DNA from 4 places in the Streptomyces sp. SCA2-17 genome. Region 1 is predicted to be linked to each of the others. Evidence: riboswitches for the same ligand, from Rfam matches in the RefSeq annotation. Region 1 holds a riboswitch; each other region holds the start of a gene.
What was found. Region 1 has a riboswitch for cyclic di-AMP ahead of PS271_RS01330 (C40 family peptidase). Riboswitches for the same ligand answer to the same signal wherever they lie in the genome.
Positions count from the first base shown of each region.

Region 2: it holds a riboswitch for cyclic di-AMP, as region 1 does, so the genes downstream of both, PS271_RS22550 (M23 family metallopeptidase) here and PS271_RS01330 (C40 family peptidase) in region 1, are expected to answer to the same signal.
Region 3: it holds a riboswitch for cyclic di-AMP, as region 1 does, so the genes downstream of both, PS271_RS12840 (M23 family metallopeptidase) here and PS271_RS01330 (C40 family peptidase) in region 1, are expected to answer to the same signal.
Region 4: it holds a riboswitch for cyclic di-AMP, as region 1 does, so the genes downstream of both, PS271_RS10495 (transglycosylase family protein) here and PS271_RS01330 (C40 family peptidase) in region 1, are expected to answer to the same signal.

Region 1 is NZ_CP117521.1:296,612-299,811, forward strand. It holds gene PS271_RS01325 (S1 family peptidase) at 1-717, shown strand, start outside; gene PS271_RS01330 (C40 family peptidase) at 856-1,329, opposite strand; cyclic di-AMP (ydaO/yuaA leader) riboswitch at 1,334-1,496, opposite strand; gene PS271_RS01335 (carboxylate-amine ligase) at 1,841-2,923, shown strand; gene PS271_RS01340 (sodium/calcium exchanger protein) at 2,966-3,200, opposite strand, start outside.
Region 2 is NZ_CP117521.1:4,977,646-4,980,845, reverse strand. It holds gene PS271_RS22555 (GntR family transcriptional regulator) at 1-521, opposite strand, end outside; gene PS271_RS22550 (M23 family metallopeptidase) at 829-1,638, opposite strand; cyclic di-AMP (ydaO/yuaA leader) riboswitch at 1,652-1,807, opposite strand; gene PS271_RS22545 (M16 family metallopeptidase) at 2,024-3,200, opposite strand, start outside.
Region 3 is NZ_CP117521.1:2,889,466-2,892,665, reverse strand. It holds gene PS271_RS12850 (DEAD/DEAH box helicase) at 1-112, shown strand, start outside; partial or broken gene PS271_RS12845 (PP2C family protein-serine/threonine phosphatase) at 284-1,518, shown strand; cyclic di-AMP (ydaO/yuaA leader) riboswitch at 1,559-1,725, shown strand; gene PS271_RS12840 (M23 family metallopeptidase) at 1,735-3,036, shown strand; gene PS271_RS12835 (MFS transporter) at 3,096-3,200, shown strand, end outside.
Region 4 is NZ_CP117521.1:2,366,543-2,369,742, reverse strand. It holds gene PS271_RS10500 (transglycosylase family protein) at 97-1,227, shown strand; cyclic di-AMP (ydaO/yuaA leader) riboswitch at 1,488-1,682, shown strand; gene PS271_RS10495 (transglycosylase family protein) at 1,686-2,429, shown strand; gene eno (phosphopyruvate hydratase) at 2,650-3,200, shown strand, end outside.

The DNA of each region.
Region 1 (3,200 bases):
ACGGCCTGGGCGGTGGACCCGCGCCTGAACAAGGTCGTCGTCACCGCCGACAGCACCGTCACCGGCGCCCGCAAGGACCGCCTCGACAAGGTCGTCGCGAGCCTCGGCGACAAGGCGGTCGTGAAGAGAACGGCCGGGACGCTGCGCCCGTTCATCGCGGGCGGCGACGCGATCTGGGGCAGCGGCGTGCGCTGCTCCCTGGGCTTCAACGTCACCAAGGGCGGCAAGCCGTACTTCCTCACGGCCGGCCACTGCGGCAACGCCTCGCAGACCTGGTCCGCCACCCAGAGCGGCGCCCGGATCGGGGCGACCGAGAGCTCGACGTTCCCCGGCCACGACTACGCGATCGTGCGCTACACCTCGTCCACCGCCCACCCCAGCGCGGTGGACCTCTACAACGGCAGCACCCAGAACATCAGCCGGGCCGGGGAAGCGACCGTCGGCGAGACGGTGCAGCGCAGCGGCAGCACGACCGGCGTCCACGACGGCCAGGTCACGGCCCTCGACGTGACCGTCAACTACGAGGAGGGCGCGGTCGACGGCATGATCGGCACCTCGGTCTGCGCCGAGCCGGGCGACAGCGGCGGCGCGCTCTTCGACGGTGACACCGCCCTCGGCCTCACCTCGGGCGGCAGCGGCGACTGCTCCGCCGGCGGCGAGACGTTCTTCCAGCCCGTACCGGCGGCCCTCCAGGCGTTCGGGGCACAGCTGCCCTGACGCACCCGCGCTCCTCCGGGGATGCCCGCGGAGGGATCCCCGGAGGTCTCCGGGCCGGGGTAGGGTCGCCCCGGCCCGGTCGGGCGTGTGCGGCCCGGGGCGGTCGCCCCGGGCCGTTGGCACGATCAGGTGGCGTGGCTAGTTGACCCGGCCGTACCAGACGCTGCCGGACCAGATCTTCTCCAGACGCACCGACGCACCGGGCTTGGGCGAGTGCCAGATCTTGTTGCTACCCGCGTAGATACCGACGTGGTAGACGTTGCTGCCCGAGTGGAAGAAGACCAGGTCGCCCGCCTGACGGGAGCCGGAGGAGATGTGCCGGGTCTTGTTGTACTGGTCGGCCGCGGTGCGCGGCAGGTTCTTGCCCACCTTCTTGAACGAGTAGAGCGTGAGGCCCGAGCAGTCGAACCGGTTGGGGCCGGCGGCGCCGTACTGGTAGGGGGAGCCCTGCTTGGAGGCCGCGACCTTCAGGGCGGCGGCACCCGGGGTGGCCGCACTCGCCTCGGCCGACATGCCGGGAAGCAGCATGGACGCGGTCACGGTGGCGGCGGTGACCACGGAGGCGGCACCGGCGCGGGACATGAGCGTGGATATGCCAGGGAACGCAGACATGCCAAAACCCTTCGTCATCCGCCTGCGAAAGATGACCTGTCGGGTTCGGGCTGTCGAAGTTGCCCGGCCATCTGAAATGGCTTCACCCCAAGGACCACCGCCATCGTGGTCCGCCGTGCTCGGGTCTCCCGCTCCTGCCGATCCATTCGTTTCTGCTCCGCACCCGGTACGGCGGCAGGACTCGGCGTCCGCCCGGGTCGCCCGCCTCGGTGACGGGATCTTGTTGTTCGCTGCACGATCCTGCATCACGAACTGCCGGAATTCGGAGCCGAAAGGGGCTTCTGTGAACTTCTTCACTTCGCGTGGTCCCGTGGAACCGGGGTGTTACCCGGCATCGTGCGCAGCGTGAAATCCCGTTTATCAAAAGGCGGTTGAAGAACGGATTCGAGTCACCTGGGCGGGGCGCGAAGGACGAGGTGAACGGGGGCGCGGCAGGGCGTCTTTGCGTCAGAAAGCCGCGGCGGCGGGCTCCGTGCGGTTCGCCGCAAGGGCCCGAGGGTAGCCCTACGGCATGCTCACCCTAGGGATCGAGGAGGAGTATCTTCTGCTCGACCCGGCCACCGCACTGCCGGTACCCCTGGCCGACGAGGTCCGGGCGGCGGTCGACCTGGATCCGGTCGTGCACGAGCGGGAGATTCAGGCGGAGCTGTTGCAGGCCCAGGTGGAAGTCGCCACTCCGGTCTGTTCCGATCTCGCCGAGGCCGGCCGGCACCTGCTGCGGCTGCGCCACGCGGTGAGCTCCGCCGCCAAGCGGTCCGGCTGCCGGATCGCCGCCTGCGGAACGGCGCCGTGCTCGGGCCCCGAGCCCGTCCCGGTCACCATCAACCCGCGCTATCTGGCGATGCGGGCGCGTGCCGCCCAGCTCGTGGACGAGCAGTTCGTCCACGGCATGCACGTCCATGTCGCCATCCCCGACCGCGAGATGGGCGTCGCGGTCCTCAACCGGGTGCGGCCCTGGCTGCCCGTCCTCGTCGCCATGGCGGGCAACTCCCCGCTGTGGAACGGCCAGGACACCGGCTTCTCCAGCTGGCGGACCGTGGTCTACAGCCGCTGGCCGGTCAGCGGACCGCCGCCGTACTTCCACGGCCTCGCGGACTACGAGGAGCGCATCGACGCGCTGATGACGGCCGGTGCGATCGCGGACCGGGGCCAGCTGTACTGGCAGGCGCGGCTCTCGGAGCGCTATCCCACGATCGAGGTGCGCTGCCTGGACGTGCAGTTGCGGGCCGACGACTCCGTCATGTTCGCCGGCATCGTCCGCGGGCTGGTGGCCACCGCCCTCCGCGACGAGAAGGCCGGGCGGCCCCCGACGCCCTGCCTGCCGGAGCTGCTCGCCGCCGCGAACTGGCACGCCGCGCGGCACGGGCTCGACGGGGTGCTCGTCGACCCCGCGGGCCTGCGCCGCGCCGCGGACGACGTCGTCCGCTCCCTCCTCGTCCACATAGGGCAGTCGCTGGAGGAGGCGGGCGACACCCGGCAGGTGAGCTCGCTGGTGCACCGGCTGCTGCGCCGGGGCACCCCGGCCGACCGGCAGCGCCGGGCGCTGGCCACGGACGGGCTGAAGGCGGTGATGGAGCTGATCGCGGAGCCGTAGGCCACGGCCGGGCGCCCTCGCCGGAATCCTGCCGGCACCCCGTCAGAAGTGCGGATCGCCCTCGATCCGCCCGCCGAGGGCCCGCCCGGTGGCCGGGAGGTGCCGGACCCGCGTCGTCAGCAGGAGGGCCGCCAGGCCCAGGTAGACGTAGGTCAGCACCTGGCGGGCGTACTCGCCGGGCAGCGCGAACTGCACCGCGAACAGGACGAACAGCGCGGCCGCCTGCCACCGCGCGAAGCGCAGGTCCAGCAGGACGACGACGGCCAGGACGGTCTGC
Region 2 (3,200 bases), 4.7 Mb from region 1:
GCGACGGCGTCCACGAGGGCGCCGAGCAGCTCCCACGTGTCGACGGGCCGCACCGGCGGCTCCGCCGCGTACACCCAGGCGATCTTGAGCCGCAGCTGGGTGAGCAGCCCCGCGATGCTGGGGCTTCCGGACGCCTGGGCGAGCGTCTCGTCGAACCAGTCGCCCAGCGGCCGCAGCTCGCCCGTACGGCCGCCCCGGGCCCGCTCCTGGCCCAGCCTGACCAGCCCGCGCAACACCTTCAGGTGCGCCTCCGTGCGGCGCTGCGCGGCGCGCGCGGCGCCCAGCGGCTCCAGCAGGGCGCGCACCTCCAGCAGATCCGCGGCCTCCTGCTCGGTGGGCTCGGCGACGCACGCGCCGGCGTGCCGCCGGGTGGTCACGAACCCTTCCGAGGCGAGGGTGCGCAGCGCCTCGCGCACGGGCACGCGGGAGACGCCGTAGCGGCGCGCGAGGACTTCCTCGGTGAGCCGGCTGCCGGGCGGAAACGTGCCGGAAACAATGTCGTCACGAATCGCCGTGCACACGGCATGCGCGGAAATCCGACGGCTCTCTTGAGCCGCTGTCCCCTCACCGTTCACGTACGGCCCCGCATGGGTGGACCTCCGGATAACCCCCGCGAAACGCGGCCGATTGACGTTTGTTCAGCGACTCTATTGCAGAGGCCCGCGATTTCCGACGGCGCACGGGAAGTCATCGATATGTTTTGGCCAACACGGGGGCGGGCAGCGGGCCGGCGGACGGACTCGGGCCGGGCACGGCGAAGGCCCCGGCCGGTGGGCCGGGGCCTTCGTCAGGCGATGGGGCGCGCGGGGCGCCGCCGGGCGCGGTGCGTCAGAGGGAGACGCCGTGCTCGGCGAGGTACGCGACGGGGTCGATGTCGGTGCCGTAGACGGCGCCCGTGCGGGCCTCGAAGTGCAGGTGCGGGCCGGTGACGTTGCCCGTGGCGCCGGAGAGGCCGATCTGCTGGCCGGCGGTGACGCTCTGGCCGACGGAGACGCCGATGGACGACAGGTGGCCGTACTGCGTGTACGTGCCGTCGTTGTGCTTGATGACGACGTTGTTGCCGTACGCGCCGCCCCAGCCCGCCTCGACGACGGTGCCGGCGCCCACAGCCTGGACCGAGGTGCCGGTCTCGGCGTGGAAGTCGACGCCGGTGTGGCTGCCGGAGGACCACAGGCCGCTGGAGGCCTTGTAGGACGTGGAGACGTACGAGCCGGCGATCGGCGAGACGAAGGTGTTGAGGCGCTTGCGCTCCTGCTCGCGGGCGATGCGCTCCTGCTCCTTGCGCTCGGCCTCGGCCTTGCGCTTGGCCTCGTCGTCGGCCTTCTTGACGTCGGCGGCCTGCTGCTTGGCGGCGGCCTCGGCGTCGTGGGCGGCCGCGGACTCGGCGGCGGCGCTGCTCTGGACCTGAGCCTGCTCGCCGATGCGGCCGGCGGTGTCCTCGCCGATGACGACGGCCTGGGTCAGGCCGGTGTCCTCGGTGGTGCGGTGGACGTCGTCGGGGGAAGCGGCCAGCGCCGGGGCGGCGAAGCCCGCGACGACACCGGTGGCGGCGAGGGTGGCTATGCCCGCCGCGTTCGCGCTGACGCGAACGGCGCGGCTCGGCTTGCGGTGTTTCCCGGTGGCACGAGTGAACGCCATGGGTGAGGCTGGTCCTTTCCTTCCCTCTCGCCTACCGGGTTAGCTGACGGGTTCGGAGCAGGAAGGTCTCCTACGGATCCCTCCGGAAAGGGGCCCGATTCACCCCAGGGACACTTGGGTCCCCGGCTCCCCTGGCTCGCGCCGTACGGGGACTCGGCGATGTCTGCCCGGGCCGCGGATGCGACGCACATCTGACGGACAGACGCTTTGACGCTAGACGCCGTCACTTTCGATCGGCAAACAGAAGCCCCATTTTGTGGCCCACGCCACAGTGCAGACGTGCAACCACTCCGCTAAACCGGACATTTGGCAGGCACGCGCGCCTGCCGGGCGCGCGTGCCTGCCGGTTGACGGCAGGTCGGCGGGGCCGGCCCGCCGCCGGGGTTCAGCCCGTGATCACGGTCACGTCGCCGATGCCGAGGGCCCGGACGGGCTCCTCGATCTGCGCGGCGTCACCGACGAGCACCGTCACCAGCCGGTCGACCGGGAAGGCGTTGACGACGGCGGCCGTGGCCTCCACCGTGCCCGTCGCGGCGAGGCGCTCGTACAGCCGCGCCTGGAAGTCGTCCGGGAGGTGCTGCTCGACCTGGTCGGCCAGCGTCCCGGCGACGGCCGCGGCCGTCTCGTACTTGAGCGGGGCGACGCCGACGAGGTTCTGCACGGCGGAGTCGCGCTCCTCGTCCGTCAGGCCGCCTTCGGCGAGGGTGCGCAGCACCGTCCACAGGTCCCCCAGGGCGGGGCCGGTGGAGGCGGTGTCCACCGAGCCGCTGATGGCCAGCATGGCCGCGCCGGTGCCCTCCGGGGAGGACAGCAGCACCTGGCCGAAGGCCCGGACGCCGTAGGTGTAGCCCTTCTCCTCGCGCAGGACGCGGTCCAGGCGGGAGGTGAGGGTGCCGCCGAGGCAGTACGTGCCTACGGACTGGGCGGGCCACACCGCGTCGTGCCGGTCGGCGCCGACGCGGCCGATGAGGAGCTGCGTCTGGACCGCGCCGGGGCGGTCCACGATGACGACACGGCCGGTGTCGTCGGCGGTGACCGGCGGCAGCGGGTGCGGCTCGGCCGGGGAGCCCGTCCAGGCGCCGAGCGAGTCGGCGAGGGCCCCGTCGAGGTCGATGCCGGTGAAGTCGCCGACGACCACGGCGGTCGTGGTGGCGGGCCGGACGTGGGCCTCGTAGAAGGCGCGCACGGAGGCGGCGTCGATGCGGGCGACGGTCTCCTCGGTGCCCTGGCGGGGGCGGGACATCCGCGACCCGGCCGGGAAGAGCTCCTTGGAGAGCGCCATGGCGGCCCGGCGGGAGGGGTTGGCCAGCTCGTGCGGGATCTCGTCCAGACGGTTGCCCACCAGGCGCTCGATCTCGTGGTCCGGGAAGGCCGGGGCGCGCAGGGCGTCGGCGACGAGGCCGAGGGCCTTGGCGAGGCGGGAGGCCGGCACCTCCAGGGAGAGGCGCACGCCGGGGTGGTCGGCGTGGGCGTCGAGGGTGGCGCCGCAGCGCTCCAGCTCGGCGGTGAACTCCTCGGCGGTGTGCTTGTCGGTGCCCTCGGACAGGGCGCGCGCCATGATG
Region 3 (3,200 bases), 2.6 Mb from region 1:
CGGGCGGGGCGGCGCTGGTGCCGGTTCCGGTTCGGGCCGTGGTGCCGGCGGCGGTGCCGGCCGTGGTGGCAACGGGGCCGGGGGCGCGCGGCAGCGCCGTACGTCTTCCTGACGCTTTGACGTTCCGGCGTTCCGGCGCTCCGGCGTTCCGGCGCTCTGACGCCTTGACGCTCTGGCGCTCGGAGCCGGCCGGCTGATCGGGCGCCTGCCCGGTCGGCCGGTTTCTCCCCGATCGGCCGAGCACCGTTCGCCCGGTGACCTCCCGCCCGGAAGGGTGGGAGGGGTGAGCCGAACTGCCTGCCGCGCCGCGGGGCGCACCGTACGCCGCGCTGCCCGTAGGCTTCCGGCCCTCCTGATCACCGGGGGAGCCCTGTTCGGCCTCGGGGCGCCCGCGAACTACACGTGCGCCCCCTTCCTCTCCGCCGCGCCCCTCGTCGCGGCCCCCCTGCACACCCTCCGTGCCACCGCCGCGGCCGCCCTGGCCGCGGTGGCGGTCGCGGTCGGCCTCGTGTTCTACCACCGGCCGTCCGACACCGGTGAGGCGCTGGCCGAGGTCGCCGCCATCGGCGCGGTCTCCCTGGTCGCGCTGGGGATCAACCGCATCGCCCGCCGCCGCGACCAGCAGCTCGCCTCCGCCCGCGGCATCGCGGAGGCCGCCCAGCGCGCCGTCCTTCCCGCGCCCCCGTCCCGCATCGGCGGCCTGCGGGTGGCCGCGCGCTACGTGGCCGCGCATGCCGGCGCCCGGATCGGCGGTGATCTGTACGCGGTCCAGGACACTCCCTACGGCGTACGGGCCGTCGTCGGCGACGTCCGCGGCAAGGGCCTGGGCGCGGTCGAGGCCGTTGCCGTCGTCATCGGCGCGTCCGGGAGGCGGCCGACCAGGAGCCGACGCTGGAGGGACTCGCGGGGCGGCTGGAGCGGGCGCTGCAACGTGAGGGCGCGCGGCGCGCGAACCTGGACCAGCACGAGGGATTCACCACGGCCGTCCTGGCGGAGCTGCCGCCGGGCCGCCCCGTCATCCGCCTGCTGAACCGCGGCCATCCGCCGCCGCTCCTGCTGCACGCGGACGGCCGGGTCGGTGCGGCCGACCCGACCGTGCCCGCGCTGCCGCTCGGGCTGGGGGACCTGGGGGTGTGGCCGGACCGGGCCGAGGAGCGGGAGTTCCCCGCGGGGTCGATGCTGCTGCTGATGACGGACGGGGTGACCGAGGCCAGGGACGCCGACGGCGCGTTCTACGACCCGCGGGCGGAGCTGACGGGCCGGCAGTTCAAGAGTCCGGAGGCCCTGCTGGACAGCCTGGTCGCGGAGGTCACGCGCCATGCGGGCGGTCAGGCCGCCGACGACATGGCCCTGTTGGCGATTCGGCGCGGTGAACGCATCGAGCGAATCGAACAGCATTTCGTAGAAAGTATCGACAGGTTCCGTGGGCGGACGTCCTGTGAAGAGCTGTCAGGGAAGAGCGGCGGATCCGGGCGTTCGGCTTGGAATCCACCCGGCATGTCTATTAACGTTCGATAACGACGCGCGGTCGTCGCAACCGCCGCAAGAGGCGGTGCACCGTGCGCCATCGCCGAATCCCGCGGGCACAGCGCCATCTGATCCTCCGGCATGTTCCGGGAACCGGGGAACCACCACCCTGGGGTGAATCGGGCCGCATGCGGCCCGTAGGAGACCTTCCTGCTCCGAACCCGTCAGCTAACCCGGTAGGCGAGAAGGAAGGAAAGGAGTGCCTTCGTGGCATCCAACGAGCCTGCCGCTTACGGGTCTGACGCCTACGAGTCTGAGGCTTACGGCTCCGACGCCTACGAGTCTGAGGCTTACGGGTCCGACGCTTACGGGTCTGACGTCGCTTACGAGCCCGGCTCCTACGATCCGCCGCTCGTACCCGCGTACGTACCGCCGTACGAGCCGGACCCGGAGCCGGCGGCGGCGTCCTCCTCCTCCTCCGTACCGGAGCGGTCGTACGAACCCTCCGCCTTCAGCGCCTTCTCCTTCGGCGCGGGCCGCGGGCGCCACCGCGTCGTCAAGCAGCGCGGCGGCACGATGGCCCGCAGTGGTGCCGTGCTCGGCGTGGGCGTCATCGCGGCGGTCGGCGCGGGCGGGATGGCGAATGCGCAGGAGCGTCCGGCGGCCTCCATATCCATGCCCGACCTGGCGCAGCTGCCGGGTGTGGGCTCGTTCTTCACAGGGAGCGCGGCGGGTACGGCCTCGGCTGATTCCTTCGCCGAGGAGACCGGTACCGGTGCGGCCGTCTCCGAGATGGCGCAGGACGCGGCAAGGGCGGGTGAGGCGTTGCGGGCGAGAATCCTGGAGCAGGCCGATCACCAGCAGGGCGTGGCCGAGGCCGAGGCGCAGGCGGCCCGGGTGACGGTGGCCGCGGCGGAGCAGAAGCAGGCGGCGGAGCGCAAGGCGGCCGAGGCGGAGGCGGCGCGGACGGCGGCGGCCGCGGCGGCGGAGCAGAGGCAGGCGGAGCAGAAGCAGGCGGAGCAGGGGCGGGCGGCGTCGGCGCAGCCTTCGGAGCGGACGCAGGCGCGGACGCCGGAGAAGAAGCAGGAAGCGCGGACACCCGAGAAGAGGCAGAGGCCGGGTGGGGCCCCCGCCCGTACCGCGACCCCCGCTCCCGCCCCCGCTCGCCACTCCGGAGCGCTCACCCTCCCCGTCGGTTCGTACACGCTGACGGCCGGCTTCGGGCAGGCGGGCAACATGTGGTCCGCGCACCACACGGGCGAGGACTTCGCCGCCCCGACCGGCACGCCGGTGAAGGCGGTGGGCGGCGGCACGATCACCCAGGCCGGCTGGGCGGGGGCGTACGGCTACCGCATCGTGCTGAGGCTCGACGACGGCACGGAGCTGTGGTTCTGCCACCTGTCCTCGATGGTGGTCACGTCGGGCAAGGTCGCCGCGGGCCAGGTCATAGGTCGGGTCGGCGCGACGGGCAACGTCACCGGGCCGCATCTGCACCTGGAGGTCCGGCCGGGCGGGGGCGCGCCGGTGGATCCGCTGGGATGGCTGCGGGGCAGGGGCCTGCGGCCGTAGCGGACGGTGCGGCGCGTATTCGTCGCGTATTTCGTACGGAACGGGGCACCCGTTAGCGCGTGTCCACCGAGTCCACTGCGAATGACGCGGGCAACGCGAATGACGCCGACGACGCGACGATCACGACGGCCGTACCAGCGCGGCTGGACCGCCTGCCGTGGTCG
Region 4 (3,200 bases), 2.1 Mb from region 1:
AATGTCACGCCGAGACGTCACGAGACGTCCCGCCGGACGTCATACCGGACGTCACGTCAAACGTCGCACCGAACGCCGCACGAGAGGCCCTTGCCCATGAGATCTGGAACCGGCCGACATCGCCGCCCCCGTCAGATACCCGCCATCGTGGTCGCCGCGGGGGTGACCGCCTCCGGAATCGCCATGCCGCTGCTCGCGGCCACCGGTGCGAACGCCGCCGACGCCGGCACCTGGGACCGCGTGGCCCAGTGCGAGAGCGGAGGCCTGTGGAGCGCCGACTCCGGCAACGGGAGCTACGGGGGACTGCAGCTGACCCAGAACCTCTGGGACCGCCACGGCGGCCTGGAGTACGCCCCCCGGCCCGACCTCGCCAGCCGTGCGCAGCAGATCGCCGTCGCCGAGAAGATCCTCGAAACCAGAGGCAACGCCACCTGGTCGAGCTGCGCCGCGACGTCGGGTCTGACCTCGGGAGGCACCAAGGCCGACGTCGACCCGGGCGGCACGCACGCCCCCGCGAGCGGCTCGTCGCCATCGCACGCCCCGGAGCGCACCACTTCGCCCTCCGCGCCGTCGGAGCCGGACGAGCACTCCAAGCCCTCGGAGCCGTCGGCGTCCCCCTCGCAGTCCGGGAAGCCCTCGACGGAGCCTTCCGCTCAGCCCTCGGCCGGCAAGCCCTCGCCGGACACGTCGTCCGGCACCCCCTCCGGCAAGCCCTCCGGCAGCGCGTCCCCCGACGCCTCGCCGTCCAAGCCGGGCGACGCGAAGCCGGGCGACGGCAAGCCCGGTGACGGCAAGCCGGGTGACGACGCGTCCGGCGCGCCGGGCGACGGCCGCCACCGCAAGCCCTCGACGTCCCCCACGGGCGACGACCCGACCTCGATCCCCACGTCCCCCGAGTCCCCCGCGACGCCGTCCCAGGGCACCCCTGACGATTCCGGTTCCGCGGCGGGGCAGGCGTCCGACGGCGTCGAAGGCGGTACGGGCAAGCACCGTGCCGACCCGTCACGTTCGGACGACACCCGATCGTCGCGCGGCGGCGGCGAAGGCCGTACCGGCAGTCCCACGGCCACCGACTACACCGTGCGCCCCGGTGACAACTTGTCAGTCATTGCCGAACAGCATGCGGTCAACGGTGGTTGGCAGTCCCTCTACCACCGCAATGAGAAAGTGGTCGGAACCGATCCCGACCTGATCCTTCCTGGTCAGAAGCTTGAGATGGGTAAATAGACCGGCAGTTCGCGGCGAATGTCCGTTCCAGTCGAAAGTGAGACATGGGTCTCTTTGCCAGTTGGCGGAATGTCATCTTCCCTAACTTGGCAAACAGCCTCCTACCTGCGGAAACATGATGTTCCCGTGGGTAACTAGGGGCGACTGTGGCTGGAAAGAGGGGTTTGAACCCTTGCCTCGACTGTGTTTACCGTCGTGACCGCTCGCCACCGCGAGCACCACGGTCGTCACGCCGAATCCTGCCGACGGCCGCTGGAGTCGTCGCGCAAGCGCCGTAGGCAGGAGCGGGGGAACCAAGGTAGGCGCCGGAAACGGCTCCTCGGCCGGAGGAAGGCCGCGGGACCGGGACCGGCTAGGGGTGAAGCCGAGTGTGCTCGCACAGCGCGCACAGGAGGCCGGGCGAACTCACAGCCCGAACCCGACAGCTCACCTCGTAGGCGTCGGTGAGGAAACGACTCATGTCCAAGGGCAAGCACCGTCGTCCGTCCAAGGCCGTCCGTATCGTCACGCTCGCCGGCGTCGCCGGTGCCGCCGTGGCCGCCCCGCTGATGGTCGCCACCTCCGCCAACGCCGCGTCCGTCTCCACGTGGGACAAGGTCGCCGAGTGCGAGTCCAGCGGCAACTGGTCCATCAACAGCGGCAACGGCTACTACGGCGGTCTGCAGTTCTCGCAGTCCTCCTGGAACGCCGCCGGCGGCCAGAAGTACGCCGACCGCGCCGACCACGCCTCCAAGAGCGCCCAGATCGCCGTGGCCGAGAAGCTGCTCGCCATGCAGGGCCCGGGCGCCTGGGGCTGCGCCGGCGCCGGCAACCTGACGTCCGGCGGCCCGAAGGCGAACGTCGACCCGGGTTCCGGCTCCTCCGGCAAGTCCTCCCGCGCGGGCGGCACCGTCTCGGGCAAGTCCCACGCGGACCGCAGCGAGCGCCAGGCCGCGCCGAAGAAGGCCGCGCCCAAGCACACCGCCCCGCAGACCGTCGAGCGGGACGAGGCCCCGGCCCCGAAGCCGGCTCCGAGCCACACCGCTCCGCAGTCCTACAAGGTCGGTGACGGCGAGTACGAGGTCAAGGAGGGCGACACCCTCTCCAAGATCGCCGACGCCAAGAACGTCAAGGGCGGCTGGCAGAAGCTGTACGACCACAACAAGGACATCGTCCAGGACGCGGACGTGATCTTCGTCGGCCAGAAGCTGCACCTCAGCTGACCGAGCTGACAGGGGCGGTCCACGCGAGTGGGCCGCCCCTCTTTGGCTTTTCCGGGCAAATCCCTCATTCGTGCGGCGATCTCGTCATTTGTGCTGCTGTGATGATTTTTCTGACTTTTCGGATTCTTCGGCCCGGAAACACCGTCCAACGGCGAGGTGAGCCTCCGGCGCCCGTTAGGCTCGTGCAGCAGAACCTCAGACACACACGAAGGAGACCCTCGTGCCGTCCATCGACGTCGTCGTAGCTCGCGAGATCCTCGACTCGCGAGGCAACCCCACGGTCGAGGTCGAGGTCGGCCTCGACGACGGCTCCACGGGCCGTGCCGCCGTGCCGTCCGGCGCCTCCACCGGCGCCTTCGAAGCCATCGAGCTCCGCGACGGTGACAAGAACCGTTACCTGGGCAAGGGCGTCGAGAAGGCCGTCCTGGCCGTCATCGAGCAGATCGGCCCGGAGCTCGTCGGTTACGACGCCACCGAGCAGCGCCTGATCGACCAGGCCATGTTCGACCTGGACGCCACCGACAACAAGGGCTCGCTCGGCGCCAACGCCATCCTGGGCGTCTCCCTCGCCGTCGCGCACGCCGCCTCCGAGGCCTCCGACCTGCCGCTCTTCCGCTACCTGGGCGGCCCGAACGCGCACCTGCTGCCCGTTCCGATGATGAACATCCTGAACGGCGGCTCGCACGCCGACTCCAACGTGGACATCCAGGAGTTCATGATCGCGCCGATCGGCGCGGAGTCCTTCTCCGAGGCCCTGCGCTGGGGCACCGA